Regions from separate parts of the Arthrobacter sp. SlRoot2-15 genome, predicted to be linked through region 2. Evidence: riboswitches for the same ligand, from Rfam matches in the RefSeq annotation. Region 2 holds a riboswitch; each other region holds the start of a gene.
The links. A riboswitch is a leader RNA that binds a small molecule or an ion and turns the genes downstream of it on or off. The one in region 2 is predicted to bind thiamine pyrophosphate.
Positions count from the first base shown of each region.

Region 1: linked by a shared signal. The riboswitch ahead of thiO (glycine oxidase ThiO) and the one ahead of AC6I9V_RS15640 (bifunctional hydroxymethylpyrimidine kinase/phosphomethylpyrimidine kinase) in region 2 are both predicted to bind thiamine pyrophosphate.
Region 3: linked by a shared signal. The riboswitch ahead of AC6I9V_RS09580 (ECF transporter S component) and the one ahead of AC6I9V_RS15640 (bifunctional hydroxymethylpyrimidine kinase/phosphomethylpyrimidine kinase) in region 2 are both predicted to bind thiamine pyrophosphate.

Region 1 covers NZ_AP046058.1:2,847,177-2,856,840, reverse strand. Annotated here, with positions in the region: gene AC6I9V_RS13225 (RNA polymerase sigma factor) at 1-485, opposite strand, end outside; gene AC6I9V_RS13220 (YciI family protein) at 538-864, opposite strand; gene AC6I9V_RS13215 (thiazole synthase) at 995-1,804, opposite strand; gene thiS (sulfur carrier protein ThiS) at 1,810-2,046, opposite strand; gene thiO (glycine oxidase ThiO) at 2,043-3,326, opposite strand; TPP riboswitch at 3,318-3,438, opposite strand; gene thiE (thiamine phosphate synthase) at 3,465-4,175, shown strand; gene AC6I9V_RS13195 (ferritin-like fold-containing protein) at 4,172-4,843, opposite strand; gene AC6I9V_RS13190 (RNB domain-containing ribonuclease) at 4,885-6,399, shown strand; gene AC6I9V_RS13185 (DEAD/DEAH box helicase) at 6,719-8,452, shown strand; gene AC6I9V_RS13180 (DNA-methyltransferase) at 8,461-9,330, shown strand; gene AC6I9V_RS13175 (MarC family protein) at 9,353-9,664, opposite strand, start outside.
Region 2 covers NZ_AP046058.1:3,364,814-3,374,477, forward strand. Annotated here, with positions in the region: gene ndk (nucleoside-diphosphate kinase) at 1-80, shown strand, start outside; gene AC6I9V_RS15630 (vitamin K epoxide reductase family protein) at 181-852, opposite strand; gene AC6I9V_RS15635 (Rne/Rng family ribonuclease) at 1,328-4,705, shown strand; TPP riboswitch at 4,853-4,950, shown strand; gene AC6I9V_RS15640 (bifunctional hydroxymethylpyrimidine kinase/phosphomethylpyrimidine kinase) at 5,000-6,568, shown strand; gene rplU (50S ribosomal protein L21) at 6,935-7,243, shown strand; gene rpmA (50S ribosomal protein L27) at 7,305-7,568, shown strand; gene obgE (GTPase ObgE) at 7,683-9,272, shown strand; gene proB (glutamate 5-kinase) at 9,262-9,664, shown strand, end outside.
Region 3 covers NZ_AP046058.1:2,096,209-2,105,872, reverse strand. Annotated here, with positions in the region: gene AC6I9V_RS09595 (UDP-N-acetylglucosamine 1-carboxyvinyltransferase) at 1-1,492, opposite strand, end outside; gene AC6I9V_RS09590 (energy-coupling factor transporter transmembrane component T family protein) at 1,613-2,416, opposite strand; gene AC6I9V_RS09585 (ABC transporter ATP-binding protein) at 2,413-4,047, opposite strand; gene AC6I9V_RS09580 (ECF transporter S component) at 4,061-4,693, opposite strand; TPP riboswitch at 4,762-4,902, opposite strand; gene AC6I9V_RS09575 (heme-degrading domain-containing protein) at 4,980-5,528, shown strand; gene AC6I9V_RS09570 (DUF4235 domain-containing protein) at 5,570-5,833, shown strand; gene mnhG (monovalent cation/H(+) antiporter subunit G) at 5,885-6,283, opposite strand; gene AC6I9V_RS09560 (MrpF/PhaF family protein) at 6,273-6,551, opposite strand; gene AC6I9V_RS09555 (Na+/H+ antiporter subunit E) at 6,548-7,093, opposite strand; gene AC6I9V_RS09550 (Na+/H+ antiporter subunit D) at 7,090-8,700, opposite strand; gene AC6I9V_RS09545 (Na(+)/H(+) antiporter subunit C) at 8,697-9,239, opposite strand; gene AC6I9V_RS09540 (Na+/H+ antiporter subunit A) at 9,236-9,664, opposite strand, start outside.

The DNA.
Region 1 (9,664 bases), 520 kb from region 2:
GCGCGGGCACGGACCAGCCGTTTTGCCATGGTGGCCTCCGAGACCAGGAACCCGCGGGCGATCTCGCCCGTGGTCAGGCCGGCCACGGTGCGCAGGGTCAGGGCCACCCGCGCCTCCAGCGCGAGGGCCGGATGACAGCAGGTGTGGATCAGGCGCAGCCGGTCGTCGCCGTCCCCCGGATCGCCGGGGGCGGGGTCGGCCAGAGCTTCGAGCTCAGCCAGGATCCCGAGTTCCCGCACCGCCCTCTTTTCGCTGGCTGCGCTCCGCATCCGGTCGATCGCCCTGTTCCTGGCGACGGTTGTCAGCCACGCCCCGGTGTTGTCCGGGATTCCACGCTCCGGCCAGTCGACCAGGGCGCGCGCGAAGGCGTCCTGGACGCAGTCCTCCGCCAGGCTCCAGTCGCCCGTGACGCGGATGAGGGTGGCGTTGATCCGCGCGGTCTCCGCGGCGGAGGCCTCTTCGATCGCGGTCCGCACGTCCAACACGTCAGCCTTCACGGGACCCCGACGTCCGTCATCGCCGGCTCCGGGCCGGCCGCTAGGATCCGAACGGCCACACGGGCCGAATCTCGATCTTGCCGAATCGGGCCATCGGGTGCTTGGATGCGACCTCGATCGCCTCATCAAGATCGGCGCAGGCGATGATGTCGTAGCCCGCCACCCATTCCTTGGTCTCGGCAAAGGGACCGTCACTGACAACCAGCTCGCCGGCGCGCACCTTGACCGTGGTGGCGTCCTCGACAGGACGCAGGCGGTCCCCGTGCCGGGCGATGCCCCGGGCCTCCACCTCGGCCGCCCATTCCTCGATGTTGTCCTCGGCGGCCACATATTCCGGCGCGGTGGGATCGGTACAGATAAAAAGCATGTAGTCCACAAGTGCTCCTTCTAGTCGGTCGATACATCAGTACGACGAGGACGATGCCGCCAAGAGGACACCTGCCGCCACATTTCTTTTCAGGAATGGTACTCCGGCCGGTGTTCCGGCACCGGAACCGCTAAAGGAACTCGGCGCGGCCCTCCATGGCGGACGAGGCGAGGGCATGCTCGCGGCGCGGGATCCGGCCGGCGTTCCGGGCAAGCCTGCCGGCGATGACGGCGTGTTTGAAGGCTTCCCCCATCATCGCCGGGTCCTGGGCGCGGGTCACGGCGGTGGCGAGGAGCACGGCGTCGCAGCCCAGTTCCATCGCGAGCGCCGCGTCGGAGGCGGTGCCGATGCCGGCGTCGAGCACCACCGGCACCGACGCCCGGGAGACGATCAGTTCGATGTTGTGCGGGTTCAGGATGCCCAGGCCGGTGCCGATCGGGGCGCCGAGGGGCATCACGGCGGTCGCGCCGAGGTGTTCGAGCCGGAGGGCGAGCACCGGGTCATCGTTCGTGTAGGCGAAGACCTTAAACCCGCGGGCCACCAGCTGTTCGGTGGCCTCCACGAGTTCCACGGCGTCTGGCAGCAGCGTGTGCTCGTCGGCGATCACCTCGAGTTTCACCCAGTCCGTCTCGAGTGCTTCCCGGGCCAGCTCGGCCGTGAGGACGGCGTCCCGGGCGGTGAAGCAGCCGGCGGTGTTGGGCAGCACCCGGATGTTCCGCTCCGCCAGCAACTGGAACAGCGAACCGGTTTCGGCCGGCCAGTAGCGGCGCATTGCCACCGTGGTGAGTTCGGTTCCGGAGGCCACCAGGGCGGTGCCGAGGCCGTCCAGGCTCGGCGCGCCGCCGGTCCCCATGATCAGCCGCGAGCCCAGTTCCACCCCGTCGATCGTCAGCGGATCCCGGCGTGTCTGCCGCGTTGCGGTCGGTGCTGTTTCTCCCATGGTGTTCATCCTCCCTGGACTGCCGTGACGAGCTCGACGTCGTCGCCCTCGGCGAGCGCCGTCGCGTGCCAGCGGCTGCGCGGTACCACCTCGGCGTTGCGGGCGACGGCGACGCCGAGCTTCCGGCCGTCCGTGGCCTGGCCGTCGGCGGCCAGCGGCCGGCCGGTGACGACGCTGACCAGGGCGCTGACCGTGGCGCCGTCGGCGAGGGTGTGCTGTGCCCCGTTGAGCCTGATATTCATGCTGTTGTCCTGTCGTTCGGTGAAAAGTCCTGTGCTGATTCCCGGCGGGCGGAGAAGCGGTCCGGGCGGAACCCGGCCCAGCGCGGGTCCGGCGGGCCGTCCAGCAGCTCCCGGCAGACCGCGGCGGCCACCGGGGTCAGCAGGACGCCGTGCCGGAAGAAGCCGGTGGCGATGATCAGCCCCTCGACGTCGCCGCCGGAGCCGGGGCGGCGAACGCGCCCCAGGAGCGGGGCATTGTCCGGCGTTCCCGGCCGGGCCCGTGCCGTGGCCTCAAGCAGTTCGAGTTCGGCGACGGCGGGGAGCAGTTGCTGGGCGTCGCGGAGCAGCTGGTAGACGCCGCCGGCGGACACCGCCTCGGACTCCGTGGGCGCATCCTCCCGCTGGGTCGCTCCGATCACGACCGTGCCGTCCTCCCGCGGGACGATGTACACCGGCACCCCCCGGACCAGTCCCCGCACGGTGGAGCGCAGCAGCGGCCGGAGCCGTGGCGGCACACGGAGCCGGAGGATGTCCCCGTAGACCGGGCGCAGCGGCAGGGCGAGTCCCCCGGGCAGGCCCTGCAGGTCCGCCGCCCCGAGGCCGTTGGCCACGACGGTCTCGTCTGCGCGGATCTCGCCGCCGCCTTCGAGGCTGGCGCCGGAGACGCGGCCTCCGTCCCAGAGCAGCCCGTCGGCGCGGCGGGGCACGGCCGCGAACCGGGCGTCCGCGCGCAGCAGCGCTCCGATCCTGCCCAGCAGCCGGCGCGGGTCCACCTGGTGGTCGGCGGGTATGTCGAGGGCGCAGGAGATGCCGGGGCTGAGCAGCGGCTCGCGGGCCCGTGCCTCACGCACGGTCAGCGGCTCCACGGCGAGGCCGCAGGCCTGCTGCACGGCCCGCAGGTCCGCGAGTGCCCGGCGGTCCGCCGCATCCGCGCCGACGGCGAGGGTCGGCGTCGTGAGATACCCCGTGCCGCCCGCCCCTTCCGGGCCGGACCCGGTACCGCCGTCCAGGGCACCGTCCAGGCCGGCGGCGAAGCCCGGCCACAGCCGGGCGGCCTCCAGCATGAGCGCCAGGAGCGCTTCCTCCTGGTAGTGGAGTTCGCTGACGGGGGCCAGCATGCCGGCGGCAGCCCAGCTGGCCCCGCTGCCGGGGGCGTCATCGATCAGGGCCACGGAACGGCCCGAGCGCCGCGCCTCCCAGGCGATCCCGTGGCCGACCACCCCGCCGCCGATCACGGCGACGTCGTACCGGTGTGCTGAGGGGTCCGCCGGGGCGGCCGATGGCGGGACTGGTGCGTCCATAGGTTTCCTTCCCTACGCCGGTACTAGCCGGATCAGGTCAAGCGGTCGGCTCTGACGCCCTCTCAGCCCGGCGGCCGTGTGACGGCCCGCGCGGGCTCCCGCGGTATGCGCCCAGTTTAGAGGAACTAGGCTTGGGGCATGAGCCAGGATGTCCACACCACCGCCCGCCTGTACCTGTGCACCGATGCCCGGAAGGGCCGCGGCGACTTCGAGTACTTCGTCGACGCCGCCTTCGCCGGCGGGGTGGACATCATCCAGTTGCGGGACAAGTCACTGGAGGCGGCCGAGGAGCTCGAGCTCCTGGAGGTCCTGCACTCCGTAGCGCAGCGGCACGGCCGGCTCTGGGCCGTGAACGACCGCGCCGACCTCGCCTCGCTCGCCGGGGCGCCGGTCTTCCATATCGGCCAGAAGGACATTCCCTTCGCCGCGGCCCGGGATTTCCTGGGCAAGGGCACCGTGATCGGCATGTCCACGCACACCCCGGAACAGGTCGACGCGGCCATCGCCGCGGCCCCGGGCCGGAGCGGGCTGGACTACTTCTGCGTGGGTCCGGTCTGGGCGACCCCCACCAAGCCGGGCCGCGCCGCCGTCGGGCTGGACCTGGTGCGCTACGCCGCGGCGGCGATTGAACGGGCCGAGGCCGGCGACAGCGGCCGGGTCGCCGGGGTGGTGCCGTGGTTTGCGATCGGAGGCATCGATCTGGGCAACGTGGAGCAGGTGGTGGAGGCGGGCGCCCGCCGGGTCGTGGTGGTCCGGGCGATCACCGAGGCCGACGATCCCGCCGGGGCGGCACGCGCGCTGCTTGCCTCGCTCGACGCGGGGGCGGATGCCGACGCCGCGTCCAGCTAACCCGCGAGCCCCAGCTGGGACATCCGGCGGGAGTGGGCGGCGGCGAGCTCGGCAGTCAGGGAGCGGACCAGTTCCCCTGCCCCGGCCTCGTCCACGCCGGCCAGACCGCCCAGGAGGGCGCGGTCCACACTGACGCGCTGGGCCTGGGTGAGCGCCTCGCCCAGCAGGCGCCGCGCCCACAGGGCCAGCCGGGAAGCCAGCCGGGGATCATCCGCGAGCGCCGCCTTGAGCCGTTCGCCCAGCACTGCCGTCGCGCCCTCGGCTGACTGGACCTGCTCGATCAGGGCGGCCGTGCCGGCGTCGACGTAGCCGGAAATCAGGCGGTAGAAGTCCGCGGACACCGTGTCGATCACGTAGGCCTTCATCAGCGACTCGTACCAGTCGGAGGGGCGGGTGCGCTCATGGAAGTGGTCCACGGACGGCTGGAACGGCAGCATGGCCTCCTCCGCGTCGACGCCGAGCTCCGCCAGTTTCGCGCAGACCAGTTCGTAGTGCTGGAACTCGGTGACGGCAAGGCTCCCCAGCACGGCGCGGTCATGCAGCGTGGGCGAATACCGGGCGTCGGAAGACAGCCGTTCGAAGGCCGAGAGCTCCCCGTAGGCCATCACACCCAGCAGCTCCCGGAGAAAATGCTGGTCGCGGACGGGGCTGGCCGGGGAAGTGCTCATGCTCCAAGACTAATGGCGAAAATCGGGCTAACCTGATTTTCGTGTCTCATCATCGCCTGACCCCAAGCGTGCGCCAGCAGCAGAACCAACTGGCCCAGTCGCTCAACGCACTGCGCACCACGCTGGAGCTGCCGGGCCCGTTCCCGGACGAGGTGCTCCGCGAGGCCGAGGCAGCGGTGGCAGGCCACGAGCTGCCGGCCCTGGACCTGACCCACGTGGAGTTTGTGACCATTGATCCGGCCTCCTCAACGGACCTGGACCAGGCGCTCTTCATTGACCGCGCCGGCGACGGGTACAAAGTCTTCTACGCGATCGCGGACGTCCCCTCCTTCGTCGCCCCAGGCAGCGCGCTCGACGCCGAAACCCGCCGCCGCGGCCAGACGTTCTACACGCCGGAGGGCCGGATCCCGCTGCATCCGGAAGTCATCAGCGAGGCGGCCGGCAGCCTGCTGGCCGGCCAGCTCTGCGCGGCCTTCGTCTGGGAGTTCGAGCTCGATGCCGCCGCCGAGGTGTCCTCCGTCCTGGTGCGCCGGGCGCAGGTCCGCAGCCGGGCCAAGCTCAGCTACCACGGGGTGCAGGCCGAGCTCGACGGCGGCACCGCCGACCCCCTCTTGCAGCTGCTGAAGGAAGTCGGCAGCAAGCGGGTGGAACTGGAACGTTTGCGCGGCGGCGCCAGCCTGAACATGCCGGAGCAGGAAATCGAGCAGCTGCCCGACGGCGGCTACCGGATTGTCGCGGCCCCGCCGCTGCCGGTGGAGGACTGGAACGCCCAGATCTCGCTGATGACCGGCATGGCCGCGGCCGAGCTGATGCTCCGGGGCAAGGTCGGCATCCTGCGCACCATGCCCGCGCCGGACGAGCGTTCGCTGCGGCATTTCCGGCGCCAGACCGGCGCGCTCGGCAAGCCGTGGGACGGGGAGATCAGCTACGGGGAATACCTGCGCACCCTGGACCCCACGGACCCCCGGCAGCTGGCGATCGTCCACTCGGCCGGCATGCTTTTCCGCGGCGCCGGCTACACCCCGTTCGACGGCGAAGTCCCCGGGGACGCGATCCAGTCCGCCATCGGCGCGGCGTACGCCCACTCCACCGCCCCGCTGCGCCGCTTGATCGACCGCTTCGTCCTGGTCATCTGCGAGGCCCTGTCCAACGGCGCCGAGGTCCCCGGCTGGGCCCGCGCGGCGCTCCCCTCGCTGCCGGCCATCATGGCGGCCTCGGACCAGCTGGCCGCCAAGCTGGAGCGGCTCTCGCTGGACACCGTGGAGGCCGCCCTGCTGATCAACCACATCGGGCAGGAGTTCGACGCCGTCGTCATCTCCGGCTCGAAACCGGCCAAGAACGGCGCCGGCGGGCCCGGCGGCAACGGAAACGGGACCGGCACCGGCACCGGCAAGGGAAACGGAAACGGGAACGGCCCGTCCGGGATCGTGCAGATCGCCGAGCCCGCGGTGACCGCCCGGTGCCCCGGCGACCTCGAGTCCGGCACCCAGGTCCGGGTGCGCGTGGTGTCCTCGGACATCGCCACCCGGGAAGTCCGGCTCGAGCTCGTCGGCTGATTCGCCGGTCCCGGCTCCGCGCCGTTGCGGGGCACATGGGCGCGCCGCACCGCGGCCCCCGGTCGAGGTTCGCAACGGCGAACGGCTAGACTGGAAAGGTAGTAATGGATGCCCGGTCGTTGATTTCCAAGTTTTTCGAATTCAACAAGCCCGCCCCTACGCGATCTTGAGACACACCCGCTGGTCCCAGTGCCAGCATCAGATAGCCCGCGATCGGCTTCCACTGGACTTGCTTGCGCGTCTGAGCGTGCTCCGGAACGGCCCCGCGCCGGCCCCGTTGAGCAAGCAGCGCAGCCCAAATGAATAAGGAAACTCCCCTGTGAGTGAATTGCACACGCACCAGCTTCTGACCGACGAATCCGGCACGGAATCGATCGAGCCGGAAGAGACCATCATCTCGGACGAAAAACCGCACGAAATCGCGGAAAAGTCGTTCGCCGACTACAACGTCCGCGCCGACATCGTGGAATCCCTCGCCGACGCCGGCATCACCCACCCGTTCCCGATCCAGGCCATGACCCTGCCCGTCGCGCTGTCCGGCCATGACATCATCGGCCAGGCCAAGACCGGCACCGGCAAGACTCTTGGCTTCGGCATCCCGGCCCTGCAGCGGGTCATCGGCCGCGACGACGCCGGCTACGCCTTGCTGCCCGCCCCCGGCGCGCCGCAGGCCCTCGTCATTGTGCCGACCCGCGAGCTGGCCGTGCAGGTCGCAAGCGACTTGCAGACGGCAGCCCGCAAGCGCAACGCCCGGATCACCACCATCTACGGCGGCCGCGCCTACGAACCGCAGGTCGAGGCGCTGCAGCAGGGCGTCGAGGTCGTCGTCGGCACCCCCGGGCGCCTGATCGACCTGTACAAGCAGAAGCACCTGGTGCTGAAGAACGTCAAGATGGTCATCCTGGACGAGGCCGACGAGATGCTGGACCTCGGCTTCCTGCCCGACGTCGAGACCCTGATCGCCGGCACCCCCGCGGTCCGGCAGACGCTGCTGTTCTCCGCGACCATGCCCGGCCCGGTCATCGCGATGGCGCGCCGCTACATGAGCCAGCCCACCCACATCCGGGCCGCTGACCCCGACGACGAGGGCCTGACCAAGCGCGACATCCGCCAGCTCATCTACCGTGCCCACAGCATGGACAAGATCGAGGTCGTCTCGCGCATCCTGCAGGCCCGCGGCCGCGGCCGCACCATCATCTTCACCAAGACCAAGCGCACCGCTGCCAAGGTCGCCGAGGAACTGGTGGACCGCGGCTTCGCCGCCGCCGCCATCCACGGCGACCTCGGCCAGGGTGCCCGCGAGCAGGCGCTGCGCGCCTTCCGCAACAACAAGGTCGATGTCCTCGTCGCCACCGACGTCGCCGCCCGCGGCATCGACGTCGACGACGTCACGCACGTGATCAACTACCAGTGCGTCGAAGACGAGAAGATCTACCTGCACCGCGTGGGCCGCACCGGCCGCGCCGGCAACAAGGGCACCGCCGTGACCTTCGTCGACTGGGACGACATGCCCCGCTGGGGCCTGATCAACAAGGCCCTCGGCCTGAGCGTGCCCGAACCGGTGGAAACCTATTCCTCCTCGCCGCACCTGTACGAGGAACTGGATATCCCCGAGGGCACCAAGGGCCGTCTCCCCCGCGACAAGCGGGTGCTCGCCGGCGTCGACGCCGAAGTCCTCGAGGACCTCGGCGAGACCGGCAAGAAAAACTCGCGCGGCAGCGCGTCAAACAGCGGGCGCGACGGCGGACGCTCCGGCTCCCGCGAAGGCGGGCGCGACGGCGGACGCTCCGGCTCCCGCGAGGGCGGACGCGACGGCGGACGCTCCGGCTCCCGCGAGGGCGGACGCGACGGCGGACGCCGTCGTCGTTCCCCCGAGGCAGAAACCTCCACCGGCCCCGCCGAGGCATCGGCTCCGGCCGCAACGGCCAGCGCCCCGACCGAGGTCGACCGGGCCACCCGGGCGCGCCGGCGGACCCGCACCCGCCGCCGCAACGGTGAAGTGGTCAGCGGCGAGGCCCAGGGCGGCGCCCCGGCACGCAGCGCCGAGGCCTAATCCCCTTTATGGCTGATACCGTCTGGGCGCCGGACGGCAGCAACCTGGTGGTACACGCGGACAACGCGGAATACCTCCCGACGCTGCCGGACGGCGCCTTCACACTCATTTACGTGGATCCGCCCTTCAACACCGGCCGGGTCCAGAAGCGCCAGGAAACGAAAATGGTGCTCAACGCCGGGGGCGAGGGCGACCGCGTCGGTTTCAAGGGCCGCTCCTACGACACGATCAAGGGAGCGCTGCACAAGTACGACGACGCGTTCAGCGACTACTGGTCCTTTTTGGAGCCCCGGCTCGTGGAGGCCTGGCGGCTGCTCGCGGACGACGGCACCCTGTACCTGCACCTGGACTACCGCGAGGTGCACTACGCCAAGGTCATGCTGGATGCGATCTTCGGCCGCGAGTGTTTCCTCAACGAAATCATCTGGGCCTACGACTACGGCGCCCGCGCCAAGTTCCGCTGGCCCACCAAACACGACAACATCCTCGTGTATGTGAAGAACCCGTCGAAGTACCACTTCGACAGCGCCGAGGTGGACCGCGAGCCCTACATGGCGCCCGGGCTGGTCACCCCCGCCAAGCGCGAGCTCGGCAAACTGCCCACCGACGTCTGGTGGCACACCATCGTCTCGCCCACGGGCAAGGAGAAGACCGGCTATCCGACGCAGAAGCCCGAGGGCCTGATCCGGCGGGTGGTCGCCGCGTCCAGCCGGCCCGGGGACTGGTGCCTGGACTTCTTCGCCGGTTCCGGCACGCTCGGCGCCGTCGCGGCGAAGCTTGAGCGGAAGTTTGTGTGCGTGGACCAGAACCAGGCCGCCGTCGACGTGATGGCGACCAGGCTCGGCCCGCACGCCACGTTCACTGCCCTGCCCGACTAGTCCGGGTCAGCAGGCGGCGCGCTTAGGTCCAGCTTTTGACGAAGGCGTGCACGGCGTCGGCGATCATCTGCACCGCGATCGCGGAGAGCAGCAGGCCGGCGATCCGGGTGACCAGTTCGACGCCGTTCTCCCCCAAGGCGCGCTGCACGACGCCGGCGAAGCGCATCGCCAGGTAGAGCGACGCGAGCGTCACGGCGATCCCGAGCCCGACGGCAAGGTACTGCGCCATGCTGTTGGAGCGCTGGACGAAGACCATCACCGCCACGATCGCGCCGGGACCGGCCATCAGCGGCGTCCCCAGCGGCACAAACGCCACGTTCTTGTACTTCGCCGC
Region 2 (9,664 bases):
GCGTCAAGGTCCAGCAGAACCTGGTCCACGGCTCCGACTCGGCCGAGTCCGCCGAACGCGAGATCAAGATCTGGTTCTAGGAACCAGCAGCACCCCAGCGAGGTGACAGCTGAGGCCAATGTTCAACGCGAACATTGGCCTCAACTGTCACCTCGCGGCGGTTAATCCGGGTCCGTCTCCTCAGTAGCCGGAGGTGCCGATGAAGACCTGGATGAAGGCGAAGAAGATGGTGGCGACCACGGCGACGTAGAGCAGGGCCGTAAGGATCCAGCCGGAGTCGCCGAGGATGCGGGCTGCGGCGGAGGGCATCGGGATGACGCCGTGGCTGACGTTGCGGACGGTCACCCAGACGAACAGCGGGATCATTGCGGCCCAGACGATCATGCAGAACGGGCACAGGATGTGGATGGAGTAGAGCGCCTGCGACCAGAGCCACACCACAAAGGCGAAGCCCAGGGTGACACCGGCCTGCAGGCCGAGCCAGTACCAGCGGGCGAACCTGGCGCCGGCGAGGAGGCCCATGGCGGTGGTGATGATGACGGCGAACGCGACGATGCCGATGAACATGTTGGGGAATCCGAAGACTGAACTCTGCCAGGTCTGCATCACCTGGCCGCACGAGATCCACGGGTTCACGTCGCACACCGTCACATGGCCGGGATCCTTCAGGACTTCCAGTTTTTCCAGCACCAGCGTGCCGGAAGCCAGCCAGCCGACGACACCGGTGATCAGCAGCAACCACGCGAACGGCCGGTCGCGGGTCATCGGCGGCAGGGGGCGCTCCGCCTCGGCCGCGCCGGCGGCGTGCTCGCCGGCGGTCACATCGTCCGGGGCGTGGGAAATGCTGGGCATGGGAACTCGATCCTTCGCGTCGGGTGCTCTTGGGCCGATTGTATCGCCGCAGGCTGGACGAATCGGGATGGGCGTTGTGCCGGCACCCGTTGTTCGGTGCGCGGCGCGGGACGGATGCCCCGCTTAGCCCGGCTTTGGCGGCTCTTGTGAGACAATGAACGTGGCTGGGACATGATCCACATTCGCGTCTCAGTCCGGCGACTTTGTTTTCAAGACCGCCAATGATGAGCAGGGCATACTTCGGGTCCCTCGATCCGTCCTATCCCGCAATGCCATTGGACGGCACCTGGTTGTGACGTACAGATCAACGGGTTCAGCACAATCTCGCCGGCCTTCCAGGGCTGCCGCACCCCACTGCCGGTGCGAACCTGGGGGTACTCAATTGACTTCTGTCAATGCCTGCGGGTGTTGACAAATATTTGCCCCCGCGGGTGCCGGATGTGGCGGTACATCAGGGGCAGGAGTGTCGCCACATATGGATAATGACCAGCTTGTAGCCGGTAACGACGAAGCAACTGTTACCGAGGAAGCAACGGAAACCGCCGCAGCAACGGAGGCGCCGAAGAAGGCCACCCGGACCCGGCGCAAGGCCGCGCCCAAGGAGGAAGCCCCCGCTGCGGACGCAGAAGCAGCGGCCGGCACGTCCGACGCCGTCGCTGACGCCGTCGCCGACAGCCCCGCGGCAGCCGAACCGGTGAAGGCCCCGGCCCGCCGGAGCCGGTCGCGGAAAAAGATCGACTCCGAAGCAGAGCCCGCCACAGCCGAATCAGCTGCAGCAGCTGAAGAGGCGCCCGCTGACGCCCCGGCTGAGCAGCCCGCAGCCGAAGAAGCCCCGGAGAAGCCCGTCCGCCGCCGCGCCTCCCGCGCCAAGGAGGCGGCCCCCGTGGCCGAGGAAACCGAGGACGCCGCGGCGCCGGCCGAATCCGTCCCAGCCGCCGAGCCGGTCCTCGCTGCCGCTGACGCCGCAGCAGAGGCCGCCCCTGCAGCGGATACCCCCGAAGCCACCGAGGCCCCGTCACTCTTCCTCGCGCCCGGCGCCGTCACCTCGATGATCTTCCAGGCCCCGGACCTGACCGCCGTCGTCCGCCCCTCCCCGGCCGCAGCCGAGGAAACGGAGGACGAGGACGAAGAAGCCGAGGGTGACGACGCGGGCAGCCGCCGCCGCCGTCGCAGCCGTGGACGCCGCGGCCGCAGCCGCGCCGGCGAGGCGGACACCGACGCCGACGGCGGAACCGAAGACGCCGCCGAGTCCGGTGAAGATACCGAGGGCACCCACGAAGACGGCGTCACCTCGCGCCGCCGCCGCCGTCGCCGCCGCGGCGACCAGGACCTCGAACTGACCGGCGGCGGGGACGACGATCCGCCCAACACGGTGACCCGGGTCCGGGCCCCGCGCGCGATCAGCGAGGCCCCGCCCAGCAACCGCGTCACCTCCGTCAAGGGCTCCACCCGCCTCGAGGCCAAGAAGCAGCGCCGCCGCGAGTCCCGCGACACCGGTCGCCGCCGCACCGTCATCACCGAGGCCGAGTTCCTGGCCCGCCGCGAATCCGTGGACCGCCAGATGATCGTCCGCCAGCGCGACGACAGAATCCAGATCGGCGTCCTCGAGGACGGCGTGCTGGCCGAGCACTTTGTCTCCAAGACCCAGCAGGACTCCCTGATCGGCAACGTCTACCTGGGCAAGGTCCAGAACGTGCTGCCGTCCATGGAAGCCGCGTTCGTCGACATCGGACGCGGCCGCAACGCCGTACTCTACGCCGGCGAGGTCAACTGGGACGCCGTCAATCTCGAGGGCAAGCAGCGCCGGATCGAAAACGCGCTCAAGTCCGGGGACTCCGTACTGGTCCAGGTCACCAAGGACCCCGTCGGCCACAAGGGCGCCCGCCTCACCAGCCAGATCTCCCTGCCCGGCCGCTACCTCGTGTACGTGCCCGGCGGCTCCATGACCGGCATCTCGCGCAAGCTGCCCGACGTCGAACGGAACCGGCTCAAGCGGATCCTCAAGGACCGACTGCCGGAGAGCGCCGGCGTGATCGTCCGCACCGCCGCCGAGGGTGCCTCCGAGGAAGAGCTGACGCACGACATCAACCGTCTGCGCGCCCAGTGGGAAGGCATCGAGAGCCAGTCCACGTCTACCAAGATCCTGGCCCCCGAGCTGCTCTACGGCGAACCGGACCTGACCATCAAGGTGGTCCGCGACGTCTTCAACGAAGACTTCTCCAAGCTGATCGTCTCCGGCGAGGAAGCCTGGGACACCATCGAGGCCTACGTCACCTATGTGGCTCCGGACCTGGTGGGCCGGCTCGAGAAGTGGACCAAGGACACGGACATCTTCGCGGCCTGGCGCATCGACGAGCAGATCCACAAGGCACTGGACCGCAAGGTCTTCCTGCCCTCCGGCGGCTCGCTCGTGATCGACCGCACCGAAGCCATGACCGTGGTGGACGTCAACACCGGTAAGTTCACCGGCAGCGGCGGCAACCTCGAGGAAACCGTCACCAAGAACAACCTGGAAGCGGCCGAGGAAGTCGTCCGGCAGCTCCGACTCCGGGACATCGGCGGCATCATCGTGATCGACTTCATCGACATGGTGCTCGAATCCAACCGCGACCTCGTGCTGCGCCGCATGGTGGAGTGCCTGGGCCGCGACCGGACCAAGCACCAGGTGGCGGAGGTGACCTCCCTGGGGCTCGTGCAGATGACCCGCAAGCGGATGGGCACCGGGCTGCTGGAAGTCTTCGGCGAACAGTGTGAAGCCTGCGCCGGCCGCGGCGTTGTCACCCATGACGAGCCCGTCGAGCACCGCCGTGCCAACACCGTCGCCGCCGAACACCATGTTCCGCGGGCCGAACACCAGCCCGCCGCGCGTACCGAGCGCAAGCGCCGCCGCGGCCGGGGTGGCCAGGGTTCGGACGAGCAGTCCGCGCCCGTTGCAGTGCACCCGGAGCCCACCGAGGCCGAGCGCCACGCCAAGGCGGAGGCTACCCGCGCGGCGCTTGCGAACATCGCCGCCGCCGCACACGCCGCCCACCTGCACGACGGCGACGCGACGGCTGCGCCCGACGCCGAAACCCGCCAGGCGGCGCTGAACGCGGCCGTGGAAGTTGCCTCGACGGAGGAAGCTGCCGGGCGTCCGGCCGCCGTGCTGACCTTCGGCGGCGAGCAGGTTGCCCTGCCGTTCGTCGAGCACGCCGAGGAAGCGCAGCAGCCGGCGCTGACCCTGGACCTGCTCACCGAGGCCTTCGCCAACCTGGGCGACGCCGAGGCCGGCAAGCCGGCGGCAGCGGAACAGGGCGCGGAAGCACCCGAAGCCCAAGCTGAGGCCGCCGAGCAGGCCCCTGCAGCGGAAGCCGCCGAAGCCGCCGCCGCGGCGCCGTCCCGTGCCACCCGTGGCCGGGGACGCGCCCGGACCGCACGGATCCAGGCCCCGAGTGCCCGCACCCGCGAACCGCAGGCGCCCGCCCGCCAGGAAGCCGCCAAGGCTCTCGCTGCGCAGGCACCCGTCCGGCAGGAAGCCGCAAAGGCTCCCGCTGCGCAGGCACCCGTCCGTCAGGAAGCCGCAAAGGCTCCCGCTGCGCAGGCACCCGTCCGTCAGGAAGCTGCCAAGGCGCCCGTAGTGCAGGCCGCCGCCGCGGACACCACCCCGCCGCGCCGGGTACGCCGGAACCGGAGCGCCAGCCGTGCCCAGGGCGCCGCCAACGAGACGTCCGTGCAGCAGCGCGCGACTGCTCCGTCGGCCGCTGCTGGTTCGGTCCACGAGGCCAAGGCCCCGGAGCCGGCGAAGGTGGCCGCCAAACCGGCAGCCAGCGAACCGATCATCCTCGGCGTCGGCGTTCCCGCTTCGGAGCTGTAGCACCGGGCAGACGCCGCCACTCGCGGGTACCGACCGGGCAAGACGCAACATTGCGTCGAGCCCGGACGGTACCCGCGAGTTCGTTAACGGGCGCACGGTAACAACCGCAGCGGTGCGGACAGAGCCTGGCACGGACCGCTAGGCTGGGGGACTGACACGGGGTGCCGCGCAACGAGCCGGCTGAGATCCAGACCCGTTGAACCTGTCTGGTTAGCACCGGCGAAGGGATGTCTCTTGATTTCATCGACCCAACCTGCCTCAACCGAGCCGGCAGGACCGGACCGGCCCGCGTCCATCCTGCAGTCCACGTTCCCGTCTGCCGCCCCCGGCGAACCCGTTCTGCCGACGATTCCGCGGGTCCTCGCCATTGCGGGCTCGGACCCCTCCGGCGGCGCCGGCATCCAGGCGGACCTGAAGAGCATCGCCGCGCATGGCGGCTACGGCATGGCGGCCATTACCGCGCTGACGGCCCAGAACACCCAGGGCGTCCGGTCCGTCCACGTCCCGCCGGCGTCCTTCCTCACCGCCCAGCTGGACGCCATCAGCGAGGACATCACCATCGACGCCGTCAAGATCGGCATGCTCGGCGACGCCGTCGTGATCGACGCTGTCCGGTCCTGGCTCGAGCGGGTCCGCCCCGCCGTCGTGGTCCTGGACCCGGTGATGGTGGCCACCAGCGGCGACCGGCTGCTACAGGAATCGGCCGAGACAGCCCTGCAGGCCCTGCTCCCGCTCGCGGACCTCATCACCCCCAACCTGGCGGAACTGGCCATGCTGCTCGGCGAAGAACCCACCGCGGACTGGGACGAGGCGCTGGACCAGGGCAAACGGCTCGCGGCGCTGACCGGCTCCACCGTCCTGGTCAAGGGCGGCCACCTCCAGGACACCGGCGCCGACGACGACGCCGACGCAGGATGCCCGGACGCGCTCGTCAACACCGGAGGACTGCTTGGTGCGGAGACGGTGGTGGTGCCGGGCGAGCGGATCGCCACCCGCAACAGCCACGGCACCGGCTGCTCGCTGTCCTCGGCGCTGGCCACGGTGCAAGTCCGGACGGGGGACTGGGAGGCGTCGCTGCGTGAGGCCAAGCCGTGGCTGCTGGGCGCGCTGCGGGAGGCCGGGCGCCTCGACGTCGGACGCGGCAACGGTCCGGTGCACCATTTCCACCACCTGCAGCAGGGCGGTTCGCCGTCCGCGCCGTCCTTCGCCCGCGAGGGGGACTTCGCCGCGGTCCTCGACGGGCACGCCGCTGGCGGGCTGGACGCGATCTACGCCCTGGACTTCATCCGCGGCCTCGCGGACGGGTCCCTGCCCGAACGCGAGTTCGCCTACTACCTCGGCCAGGACGCCCTCTACCTCAACGGCTACTCCCGGGTGCTGTCGCGCGCGGCCGCCCTTGCGCCGTCGGAAGCCGAACAGCTGTTCTGGTCCCGTTCGGCGCAGCAGTGCCTCGAAGTGGAATCCGAGCTGCATCGGAACTGGCTGGGCGGCCGGGCAGCGGCGGGATCGCCGGGACCGGTCACCAAGGCGTACGTGGACCATCTGCACGCGGCTTCACTCGCCGGCAGCTACGGCGTGCTGGTGGCCGCGGCGCTGCCGTGCTTCTGGCTCTACGCCGAGGTGGGCGCCGCCTTGCACCGGGAGTTCCTTGGCGCCGGCGCCCCGGTGGGTCACCCCTACGCGGACTGGCTGCGCACCTACGCCGACGAGGCCTTCGCGGAGTCGACCCGGCAGGCGATCAGATACACGGACGCGGCGGCCCGCCGGGGTTCCGAGGCCGAGCGCAGCGCCATGGTCCTCGCCTTCGGGCAGTCCTGCCGGTACGAGGTGGAGTTCTTCGACGCGCCGAGGTTGCACGCCTGAGCGGCCCGGCGGGATGCGGCCGGTACGATGGTGGGGCGCGGTTCCGGAAGTCGCTGCGATGCCACCACTTTGGCCCCTCGGGGACAGTGTGTGGCGTCCGTCACGCACTACCGCCGGGACCGGCCTCGTTTGCGGCCGAAGGCAAAATTAGCGTAGTCTAGATCTTCGGTGCTTACGCCAACACTTGGGTTATGACCTTGAGGAACTGTTCACCCGCACTGCGGGCAGGACTTTCCACGGGATAGCTCATGGGTTCCCCCGGGGAATCCACCGGCGTTGAGGCACAGCGTGAGCCGGTCCAAAGACTTTGGCACCAGGTTCCGCACGCAAATCTAGTAATAAACGTCGAGAGAAGTGAGTTCCCCAGTGGTGTACGCGATTGTCCGCGCAGGCGGCCGCCAAGAGAAGGTTTCCGTTGGAGACTTCGTTACCCTGAACCGCGTCCCCGGTGGAGCCGGCAGCACCTTTGAGTTGCCCGCACTGCTCCTGGTGGACGGTGACAAGGTCACGACTGCAGCCAAGGACCTGGCCAAGGTAACGGTTACGGCTGAGATCCTGGAAGACCTCCGTGGTCCCAAGATCGTTATCCAGAAGTTCAAGAACAAGACCGGTTACAAGAAGCGCCAGGGTCACCGTCAGGAACTGACCAAGGTCAAGATCACCGGTATCAAGTAACTCCCCGTTACTGATCAGGTTCCAACAGTTTCCCCAGAATTTTTGAAGGCAGGCATTCCAAATGGCACATAAAAAAGGCGCGAGCTCCACTCGCAACGGTCGTGACTCCAACGCCCAGTACCTCGGCGTCAAGCGCTTCGGCGGCCAGGTAGTTTCCGCCGGCGAGATCATCGTCCGCCAGCGCGGCACCCACTTCCACCCGGGCGCCGGCGTCGGCCGCGGCGGCGACGACACCCTGTTCGCCCTGACCCCCGGTGCTGTCGAGTTCGGCACCCGCCGTGGTCGTCGCGTTGTGAACATCGTGGCTGCTGCAGCTGCAGAGTAACAACAAGTTCTAAATCGGTGGGGCGGGCCAATAGGTCCGCTCCACCGGTGTTTTAACCGCATTACAATCATCTTGGGCCCCTGGGACCCGAGGAACAGCACTGAGGAGATCCACGTGGCGAGCTTTGTAGACCGGGTAGTACTGCACGTATCCGGCGGTACCGGCGGCCACGGCTGTGTCTCCGTCCACCGCGAAAAGTTCAAGCCACTTGGCGGCCCCGACGGCGGCAACGGCGGCAACGGCGGCGACGTCATCCTGCGCGTGGACCCCCAGACCACCACCCTGCTCGACTACCACCACGCCCCGCACCGGCACGCCACCAACGGCGGCCCCGGCATGGGGGACTGGCGCGGCGGCAAAAACGGCGAGACCCTGGTCCTGCCCGTTCCCGAAGGCACCGTCGTCAAGAGCAAGGACGGCACCGTACTGGCCGACATGGTGGGTGAAGGCACCGAATTCATCGCCGCGGCCGGCGGCATCGGCGGCCTCGGTAACGCTGCGCTGTCCTCGCAAAAGCGCCGTGCCCCCGGCTTCGCCCTGCTCGGTATCGAAGGCGAATCCAGCGACATCGTCCTGGAACTGAAGTCCATCGCTGACATCGCCCTGGTCGGGTTCCCCTCCGCCGGCAAGTCCAGCCTGATCGCGGCCATGTCCGCGGCGCGGCCCAAGATTGCCGACTACCCCTTCACCACCCTGATCCCCAACCTCGGTGTCGTCCAGGCCGGCGACGTGCGCTTCACCATTGCCGACGTCCCGGGCCTGATCGAGGGCGCCAGCGAAGGCAAGGGCCTGGGCCACCACTTCCTCCGCCACGTCGAACGCTGCGCCGCGCTGGTGCACGTGCTGGACTGCGGCACGCTGGAATCGGACCGCGACCCGCTCTCGGACCTGGCCGTGATCGAGGCAGAGCTCGAAAAGTACGCCGTGGACATGAGCTACGCCGGCACCGACGGCGAAGTCGTGCCGCTGAACCACCGCCCGCGCCTGGTCGCCCTGAACAAGGTGGACCTGCCCGACGGCAAGGACATGGCCGAATTCGTCCGCCCGGAACTCGAAAAGCGCGGTTACAAGGTTTTCGAAATCTCGGCCACCAGCCATGAGGGCCTCCGCCAGCTGGGCTTCGCCATGGCGGAGATCGTCAAGGCCGCCCGCGACGCCGTCGCCGCATCGCAGCCCAAGGTCCAGGCCCCCGTGCTGCGGCCCCGCGCCGTCAACGAGTCCGGATTCACCATCCGCCGCGAGGAGAAAAACCTCGAGCCGCTGTTCCGCGTCCTCGGCGAGAAGCCGGTGCGCTGGGTCAAGCAGACCGACTTCACCAACGAGGAGGCCATCGGCTACCTCGCCGACCGCCTCGCCAAGCTCGGCGTCGAAAACGAACTCTTCAAGCAGGGCGCCAAGCCGGGTGACATGGTCGTCATCGGCGAGGACGACGGCGTTGTCTTCGACTGGGAGCCGACCATGATGGCCGGTGCCGAACTGCTGGCATCCCCGCGCGGCACCGACGTGCGCTTCGCCGACATCGGCGACCGCCCCACCCGCGGCCAGAAGCGCGAGGACCAGCAGGAGCGCCGCGACGCCAAGGCCGCCGCCCGGGCCGAGCTCGAAGCCGAGCGCAAGGCCGGCATCTGGACCGAATCGGTCAGTGCCCGCCGTGCCCGGCAGCCGCTCAAGGAGAGTGGACTCGGCGAAGCCGATGACGAGTAACGCTGTCGCCGCGGCGGCCGCAGCCGGGTCGCCCAGCCGCGCCGTGCTCTCCGGCGCCCGCCGGATCGTGGTCAAGGTCGGCTCCTCCTCGCTGACGTCCATCCGCGGCGGCATCGCCGAGGAAGCCCTGACCGACCTCGCCGACGCCCTCGCGCACAAACGCAACGCCGGCACCGAAATCATCCTCGTCTCCTCGGGGGCGATCGCCGCCGGGCTGGCGCCGCTGGGCCTGGACAAGCGCCCCCGCGACCTCGCCACCCAGCAGGCCGCCGCGAGCGTGGGCCAGGGGCTCCTGATGGCCCGTTACACCCACGCCTTTGGCGCTCACGGGGTCACGGTCAGCCAGGTGCTGCTCACCGCCGACGACTTCATGCGGCGCAGCCAGCACACCA
Region 3 (9,664 bases), 1.3 Mb from region 2:
TCGTGTTGAGCCGTTCGGCCAGGTCCTCATAGCCGCGCTCGATCACATAAATGTTGCGCAGCTCGGACACGCCGCGGGCGGCGAGCATGGCCAGCAGCAGGCAGGCCGCCGGGCGCAGGGCCGGCGGGCAGCCGACCTCCGCGGCCCGCCACTTGGTGGGCCCGTTGACGTAGATCCGGTGCGGATCCAGGAGCTGGACCTGGGCGCCGAGCTTGTTCAGCTCGGTCAGGTAGATGGCCCGGTTCTCATAGACCCAGTCGTGGATCATCGTTTGGCCGTGGGCGTTGGCGGCGATCACGGCGAAGAACGGCAGGTTGTCGATGTTCAGGCCGGGGAAGGGCATCGGGTGGATCTTGTCCTCCGGCGCCCGCAGCTCCGAAGGCTGGGTGGTGACGTCCACCAGCCGGGTGCGGCCGTTCCGGGCAACGTATTCGGCCGACACTTCCAGCCGCTGGCCCATCTGCTCGAGCGTCGCGAGTTCGATCTCCATGAACTCGATCGGGACCCGGCGGATGGTGACTTCTGAGTTGGTCACGATGCCGGCGGTGATCAGGCTCATCGCCTCGATCGGGTCCTCGGACGGGAAGTATTCGATGTCGACGTCGATTGACGGGCGGCCGACGATCTTCAGCGTTGTGGTGCCCACGCCGTCGATCTGGACGCCCAGCATCTGCAGGTAGAAGCAGAGGTCCTGGACCATGTAGTTCGGGCTGGCGTTGCGGATGATCGTGGTGCCGCGGCGGTGGGCGGCGGCCATGATGGCGTTCTCGGTGACGGTGTCGCCGCGCTCGCTCAGGACGAAGGAGCGGTCGTGGCCGTCCGAGGGCGGCGCCTGCACGCTGTAGAAGCCGGATTTCGCGTCCACGCTGAGGCCGAACTGGCGCAGGGCCTGCATGTGCGGCTCCACGGTGCGGGTTCCGAGGTCGCAGCCGCCGGCGTAGGGCAGCCGGTATTCGGCGGACTCGTCGAGCAGCGGGCCCAGGAGCATAATGACGCTCCGGGTGCGGCGGGCCGCCTCGACGTCCATCGAATCCAGGTCCAGCACGGCCGGGCGGCGGATCTGCAGGTCGTTGGCGTTGAGCCAGGTGCATTCGACGCCGATGCTGGTCAGGACTTCGACGATCCGGTTGACCTCCTCGATCCGGGCCAGCCGGCGCAGCACCGTGGTGCCCCGGTTGATCAGGCTCGCGCAGAGCAGGGCGACGCCGGCGTTTTTGCTGCTGTTGACGTCCACGGCGCCGGAGAGGGTGCGGCCGCCTTCGACCCGGAGGTGCGTCATGGCGGGCCGGCCCACCTTGACGATGGTGCGGCCGAAGATCGATTCGAGCCGCTGGATCATTTTCAGGCTCAGGTTCTGCTTGCCCTGCTCCATCCGGGCGATGGCGCTCTGGCTGGTTCCCAGCTCGGCGGCGAGCTGTCCCTGGGTCCAGCCTTTCTCGCCCCGGGCATCCCGGAGCACGGCGCCAACGTATTCAGCAGTCTGTTGAGTCATATCCAATAAATATCACGGATGAGTTATTTAACCCCTGCGGACCGCGCGATTAGCAGTCAATCTCACAAAATATTCACCTCGTGCGATATAGCGCCGCCCTCGCCTCCCCCGGGCGGGCTGCTATTGCTGTCCCAGGAACACCATGTTCCAGGTGCCGGCGCCGATCGCCGCGGCCACGGCGGCGCCGGCGATCAGCACGCCCCCGAGCAGCACCCACACGTCCAGCCGGCTGAACGTCGCCTGCCGCGCCCAGGTCCGCTGCGCGCCGCCGAAACCGCGTGCTTCCATGGTCACCGCGAGCCGGGAGGCGCGGCGGACCGCCTGGACCAGCAGCCCGAAGCTCTGCCCCAGCGTGGCCTTCAGCCGCTGCACGGGGTTTCCGTGCGAGCCCACCCCGCGGGCGCGCCGGGCCATGCCGATGGTCTGCCACTCCTCGGCCATCAGCCCCACCAGCCGCATCGCGGCCAGGGTGCCCAGCACGAACCTGTGCGGCAGCCTGGCCTGCTGCGCCAGGGCGTCGGCCAAATCCGTCGGGTCCGTGCAGCTCATCAGCAGCACCGCGGGAAGCGCGATCGCGAGGCCGCGCAGCAGGAACCCGATCCCGAGCTGCAGCGAGCCCTCGCTGATGGACCAGACGCCGACGTCGAGCAGCGTCCGTCCGTGGTCCGCCGCCAGGATGGCGGTGCTCCAGCCGCCCACGGCCGCGGCGAGGATCAGCGGCCAGCCGCGCTGCCAGAGCAGGGCCAGGGTCAGGCCGGCGAGCGGGAACAGCAGGAGCTCGCCGGCGAGCGCCACGGATGCGGAAACCCAGTCGATGGACAGCGCCAGCGCCACGGTGATGAGCAGGACGCCGGAGAACTTGGCCAGCGGGTTGGCGCGGGTGAGCAGGGCATCGTTGCCGCGCAGGGTCAGGGTCTCCCTCACGGTGCAGCCACCCCGGGGTGCGCCCGGCCGGACAACCCGGGCTGCGGGGCGCCGAGGGCGAGCTCGGCGCCGCCCAGGACCTGGCTGAATTCGGCGTCGTGGGTCACCGAGACCACGGCCGTGCCGGCGTCGAGCAGCTCGGAGAGAAAGGAGGCCAGCTCTGCCCACGTGTTGGCGTCCTGGCCAAAGGTGGGCTCGTCCAGCACCAGGACCTGCGGGTGGGCGGCGAGCACGGTGGCTACCGAGAGCCGACGCTTTTCGCCGCCGGAGAGCGTGTAGGGGTTGGCGTCCACGAGGTCGCGCAGCCGCAGTCGCTCCAGCAGCTCGTCCACCCGTTCCTCGCCGCGGCCCAGGTGGCGGGGGCCGAACATCAGCTCATCCAGCACCCGGCCGGTGACGAACTGGTGCTCGGGTTCCTGGAACACCGTGCCGATCCGGGCGATCAGCTGCTGGGCCTTCCACTTGTACGGGTCGATGCCCGCGCCGGCGCTCAACTCGGTGGTGGCGGAGACGGACCCGGCAACGGGGGCCAGCAGGCCGGCCAGGGTCAGGGCGAACGTCGATTTGCCGGAGCCGTTGGGGCCGGTGATGGTCAGGGCCTGCCCGGCCCGGACCTGGGCCGTGATGCCGGCCTGCACCGGCGCAGGCGGGGCCGTCCGGAATCCCCCCAGCAGGCCGGTGCGGCGGGGCCGTTCGCGGGAGACGGCCAGTTTCTCGGCGGCGAGCAGCAGCTGGCCGGCATTTGAGCCCGCCGGGCCGCCACCGCGGGTGATCCCGTCTGCCACGCCGCTGCGCGCCCGCGTCGCCGGGACGTGGCCCGGCACCCAGACGCCGGCGGCGATGAGCATGTCCCGCGCCTGCTCCAGGACCGTCTCGGGCGGCCCGTCCAAGAGCACGCCGGAGTCCGCGCCGGACCCCGGCTGCAGCACGACGATCCGGTCCACGAGGTCTTTCCAGACGGCCACGCGGTGCTCCACGACCACCAGTGTGGCCCCGGACTTGTCCACGCAGCGGCCCACGGCGTCGCGGACCTCCAGGACACCGGCGGGGTCGAGGTTGGCGGTGGGTTCGTCCAGCAGCAGCAGCCCGGGCCGCATCGCGAGGATCCCGGCGAGGGCCAGCCGCTGTTTTTGGCCGCCGGAGAGCGCCGACGTAGGGTGCTCCAGCGGCAGCCCGCCGAGCCCGACGTCGTCGAGCGCTTCCGCCACGCGCCGCCAGATCTCCGCCGGCGGGACCGCGAGGTTCTCGGCGCCGAAGGCGACGTCGTCGCCGACCCGGGAGAGCACCACCTGGGTTTCCGGGTCCTGCTGCACCAGGCCGGCCCGTCCGCGTGCTGCCCGGGGCGGGACACCGTCGATCAGCAGGCTGCCGGTCTCGTCGGCGTCGTCCGCGTCGGCGGAAGCGGCTGCGGAAGCAGCTGCGGACGGGCCGGCGCCCTCCCCCAGCACCCCCGCCAAGGCGTGCAGCAGCGTGGACTTGCCGGAACCGGAAGGGCCCAGCAGCAGCACACGCTCGCCCGGGCGGATATCCAGGTCCAGTCCGCTGACGGCCGGACGTGTCCGCCCGGCGTGCCGCCAGCCCCAGCCGCGGGCGGTGACCGCGGCGGGTCGTACGTCGTAGACAGAAGTCATGCGTGTGCGGGCATCAGGAGAACACGGGTTCCGATGCCGCCTTGCGGGACGCGAACGACGCGAGCACCCCGGTCTTGGCCAGCCCGCGGGTGGCCAGCCAGGACAGTCCGCCGGCGATCACGGCTCCAGAGACGGCGCAGAAGACGATGTAGGCGAACTTGTCACCGGTCTCGTAGGCGATGTTCCAGCCCCAGGGCAGGAAGGAGTCGTTGAGGCCGCAGAACAGGCCCGCGCCGGCGCCGGCAAGCAGGGACACCGGCAGGTTGAACCGCTTGTACAGGAACGCGGCGAAGACGAGCTCGGCGCCGAGGCCCTGCACGAAACCGGAGAACAGCACGGAGGCGCCGTATTGGGAACCCATGATCAGCTCACCCGTGGCGGCCACGGTTTCGCAGAACAGCGCTGCTCCCGGTTTGCGGATGACCAGCATGCCCAGCACCGCCGGGATCATCCAGCCGCCGGCGTAGAGCCCGGTCAGCGGCGGGTAGACCGCGTTCAGCGGCACGGCTACGAGGTTGGCGCCCTGGGACCAGGCCCAGAAAATCACGCCGCCGGCAACAGCAATCAACGCGGCCAGCACAATGTCGACCACACGCCAGCTGTATTTGCCGGTGGCCAGTGTCTGCTTTGCAGAAATATCAGTCATATCGTCCTCCTGAGGTACAGGAGGGGAGGGTGTTCCGGCTGCGCGCGGCTTCCGCCACGGGTGCCGGGCACCCTGAGAACTCGACTCCCTTGCGCCGGTACTAACCGGATCAGGTTCGAGGGTCTGCGGCTGTCCGCACTCTCAGCGCCCACCTGTGGATCCCCGGACTGCTCCGGATGGCCGACGGCGGCGCTCCCCTGTCGTATTTAAAATCACCCTTATGGGCTGGCCCAGTTTACACCCGTTGGGGTTGCGCAGCGGCAGAACGTAACGGAAGCTGAATCCCATGAGCGATGCACAAGCGCCTTCCCCCGACTACGACCCCGACTCCGCGGAACCGCAGCCGCCGGGATCCCTGGCCGCGCTCATCGGCCGGATCCTGACGGAAATCGATGAACTGCAGTTCGAGTCCTTCAGCAAGGACGACGCGCTGGAGCTCGGGTTCCTGCTGGTGGAGCTCGGCCGGCAGCGCAACCACCCCATCGCCATCGACATCACCAAGGGTGAGCAGGTGCTCTTCCACGCGGCCCTCGAGGGTGCCACCCCGGACAACGAGCGCTGGATCAGGGCCAAGCAGCGCACGGCCTCGCGGTATGAAGTCCCGTCGCTCCTCGTGGGACTCCGGGCCCGGGCTGCCGGGCGCAGGATCGAGGACAACGCCTGGTTCGACCAGCTGGAGTTTGCCGCCCACGGCGGCTCGTTCCCCGTCTACCTGCGCGGAACCGGCGCGGTGGGCACGGTCACGGTCTCGGGGCTGCCGCAGAAGGCCGACCACGAACTGGTGGTCGAGGCCCTGACCGAATTCCTCGGCCGTCGGGGCGCCAGGGGAGGCTAGGCTAGGGGAAGCCCTGTTCCCTCCCGCAAGGAGTACGCCGCATGAACATCTTCATCAAACTGCTTGGCACCGGCATCAGCCTCGTCGCCGGTTTTGTCGGCACCAAGGTGGTTGACACCGTCTGGGAAAAGACCACCGGCAACAAGCCGCCCAAGGGCCACGACGACGACGTTCCCACCACCCTGCGCCAGGCCCTGACCTTTGCCCTGATTTCGGCCTCGGTCAGCGCCATCATCCAGGTCCTCGCCAACCGCGGCACGCAGCGCGCGATCACCCGCTTCGCCAAGACCCAGGATCTGGTCTAAACCGCTTGGTCTAAACCGCCTCGTCCAGAGCGGCGGGTCCCGGCGGCGGCGTCACTCGACGTCGTCGTCGGTGAACCCGCTCTTGCCGGCCGCCTGCTGCACCACGGCCTCCAGCTCGTCCGCGCTGAGCAGCTCCGGGTGAAGGTGTTTGGTGCGGTAGCCGGCCCGGCCCACCATGTGGGCGGAGACCGGCACGGTCAGCAGCTGGAAGATCCATGCCACCACCAGCACCGGCCACACCCACCAGGTGCGCAGCTGCAGCCCCACCGCGCAGAGCAGCAGGAACAGCCCCAGCACCTGCGGCTTGGTCGCGGCGTGCATCCGGCTCATCAGGTCCGGGAACCGCAGCAGGCCGATCGCCGCGCCGAGGGACATCACCGCCCCGAGCACCATAAACACGGCCGAGACGGCGTCGATCACGGCGTCGGCGGGGAACGTCTCAGGATTCATTGGGCTGTTTCCTCCGGTCCGCCACAAAACGGGCCACCGTCACCGAGCCCACAAAGCCGATGATGGAGATGGCCACCAGCAGCATCAGGTTGTTCAGGTGCCGGTTCACGGCCATGTCGATGCACAGCGCCGCGCCGAGGATGGCGAGCAGCACGTCGGCGGCGAGCACCCGGTCCAGCAGCGAGGGCCCGCGCGCGATGCGGATGATCGCCCCGCCGGCGGCGAGGGACAGCACGACGGCGGTAATGGCCAGGACCAGGGGCATCATGCGCCCACCTCCTGTTGCAGGGCGGAGAGTTCGGCCTTGGTGCCCATGATCCGGATCAGCCCGGCCTCGGTGTCGCGGACTTCCTTGCGGAGCTTGGCGGCATCCTCGGCGTCGCGGACGTTGATGCCGTGGATGTAAAGCGTGGACGTGGAGCGGTCCACCTCCACCACCAGCGACCCCGGGATCAGCGAGATGACATGCCCGGTGGCCGTCACCAGCAGGTCGGAGTGGCTCCGGAGCGGGACGGCGACGACGGCGCTGATTACCCGCGGCCCCCGGACCACGGCCAGGAACAGCACCTGGAAGCTGGCCGCCACCACCTTGGCCAGGAACACCAGGGCGAACGGCACGGCACGCAGCACGTTGAAGCGGCCGCCCAGTTCCACCGGCGGCAGGTAGAACACCCGTGCCACCACCACGGCGATCAGGGCGCCGAAGAGCAGGTTGCCGGCGCTGAAGTCCTGCCAGAGGGCGCCCCAGACGATGACGAGCCAGACCAGCAGCGGCAGCTCCTGGCGCAGCGAGATCCGCTTGCGCGTCATTTTGCCCCCTCCTGCCGCTGCTGCGCGATCACCGGGGCCTGGGCCTCGTCCCCCAGCACGGCCTGGATGTAGGAGGACCGGTCGAGCATCTCGGAAGCCGATTGCCCGGCGACCTGGAACAGCGGCCCGGCGAAGACCGTCAGCGCCACTCCCAGCAGCACCAGCCCCAGCGTGGAGCCCATCATGGTGCGCGGCAGCAGGGTCACGTTCTGCTGGCCGACGCGGTCCCCGGCCGGCTGGCCGCCGGGGACGGCGAGCAGCACGGGATCCGGATGTTCGGCGTCCTCGGGCTTGCGCCAGAACGCGCGGTTCCAGACCCTGGCGACGGCCAGCAGGGTCAGCAGGCTGGTCAGCACGCCGCCGGCCACGAGGGCGTAGGCCAGCGGGGTCCCGAGGGCAACACCGGCCTGCAGCAGGCCCAGCTTGCCGAGGAAGCCGGAGAGCGGTGGGATGCCGGCCAGGTTCATGGCCGGCACGAAGAACAGCACGGCCAGCAGCGGCGAGAGTTTGGCCAGCCCGGCGATCCGGTCCACCGAGGAACTCCCGGCGCGGCGCTCGATCAGGCCGGTCACGAGGAACAGGCTGGTCTGGATGGTGATGTGGTGCGCCACGTAAAACACCGCGGCCGCGAGCCCCGCTACCGAGGACATGGCCAGGCCGAACACCATGTAGCCGATGTGGCTGACCAGGGTGAAGGACAGCAAACGTTTAATGTCGCTCTGCGCCAGGGCGCCCAGGATGCCCACCACCATGGTCAGCAGCGCCGCGACCATTAGCGGGGTATTGAAGGTGTCTCCAGGGAACAGCAGGGTTTCGGTGCGGACTATCGCGTAGACACCCACCTTGGTGAGCAGGCCGGCGAACACAGCGGTGACCGGGGCCGGCGCCGTCGGATACGAGTCGGGGAGCCAGAAACTCAGCGGGAACACGGCGGCCTTGATGCCGAATGCCACGAGCAGCAGCACGTGCAGGAGGTTTCGGGTCCCCTGGTCCACGTCGGCGAGCTTGATGGCGAGGTCCGCCATGTTGATCGTCCCGGTGGCGCCGTAGATCATGGCAATCGCGATCAGGAACAGCACCGAGGACACCACCGAGACCACCACGTAGGTCACGCCCGCGCGGATCCTGGGGCCCGTCCCGCCGAGGGTCATGAGCACGTAGCTGGCGGTCAGCAGGATCTCGAAGCCGACGTAGAGATTGAAGAGATCGCCGGAGAGGAAGGCGTTGGACACTCCCGCGACGAGGATCAGGTAGGTGGGGTGGAAGATCGACACGGGGGCGTCGCTGTCCCCGTCGGCCATGCCCTGGCCGGTGGCGTAGACCAGCACGGCGAGGCTGACGGCCGAGGACACCACCAGCATGAGCGAGGAGAACTGGTCCACCACCATCACGATGCCCCAAGGCGGCAGCCAGCCGCCGATGTTCACCGCCGCCGTGCCGCCTTCCCAGACGGAGGCCAGCAGCCAGCACTCCAGCAGCAGGGTCAGGGACAGCAGCGCAATGCTCACGGTCCGCTGCGCCCTGGAATGCCGGATAAGGAGGAAGGTCAGGGCGGCCCCGAGGATGGGGAGGACGACAGCGAGGGGGGCGAAGCTGGCGATGTTCACTTGGTCCCTCCGTCCGGGCCGGCGCCGATGTTTTGGGATCCGGGCTGTTCCTCCGCCGCGGCGTCCACGGCCGGCATCCGGCGGGCGCCGGCCTGCACGACGTCGTCGCTTCGGGCGGCGGACACCAGCGGGAACTCGGAGGTCTCGGCCGGGATGACGGCGTCGTCCTCGGCGTCGAAGCTGGGGGTCTCGGCCACGCGGCGGTCCTCGGCGTCGTCCTGGATTTCATCCTGCCGGGCCAGCACCCAGGTGCGGTAGATGATGCCCAGCATAAAGGCCGTGACCGCGAAGGAGATCACGATCGAGGTCAGGATCAGCACCTGCGGGAGCGGGTCGCTGTAGTCCCCCGCGGGGGTGTCCTTGCTGAAGAGCGGGGCGAGCCCGGCGTAGCCGCCGGTGGCCAGGATCAGCAGGTTGGTAGCGTTCGCCAGCAGCATCAGGCCGAGCAGGACCCGGGTGAGGCTGCGTTCCAGGAGCAGGTAGATGCCGCAGGCGTACAGGGCTCCCATTACCGTCAGCAGGGTCAGGTTGACGCTCATGTTATCCCCTTGGCGGTTGTTTCGGCCGGGACGCCGTTGGGCTGGCCGTCGTCGAAGAGCGCCCCGGGCTGCTCGTCCGGCTGGTCTTCCGGCCGCTCTTCGAAATGTTCGTCGATTTTCGCGCCCAGGCTGCGCAGCACGTCCAGGGCCAGGCCGACGACGACGATGTAGACGCCGATGTCGAAGATCGTGGAGGTGACGAATTTGATGTCGCCGAAGACCGGCAGCCACAGCTCGATCACGGCGCTTTGGAAGACCTGGCCGCCCAGCAGGAGCGGCGTAATGCCGGACGCCGCGGCGGTGGCGAGCCCGATCCCCAGCAGTGCACCGGCGCTGACCGGCGTGGCCTCGCGCAGTTCGAAGCGGCCCCCGGCGAGGTAGCGGATGGTGAGCGCCAGCCCGGCGGTGAGGCCGCCGGCGAAGCC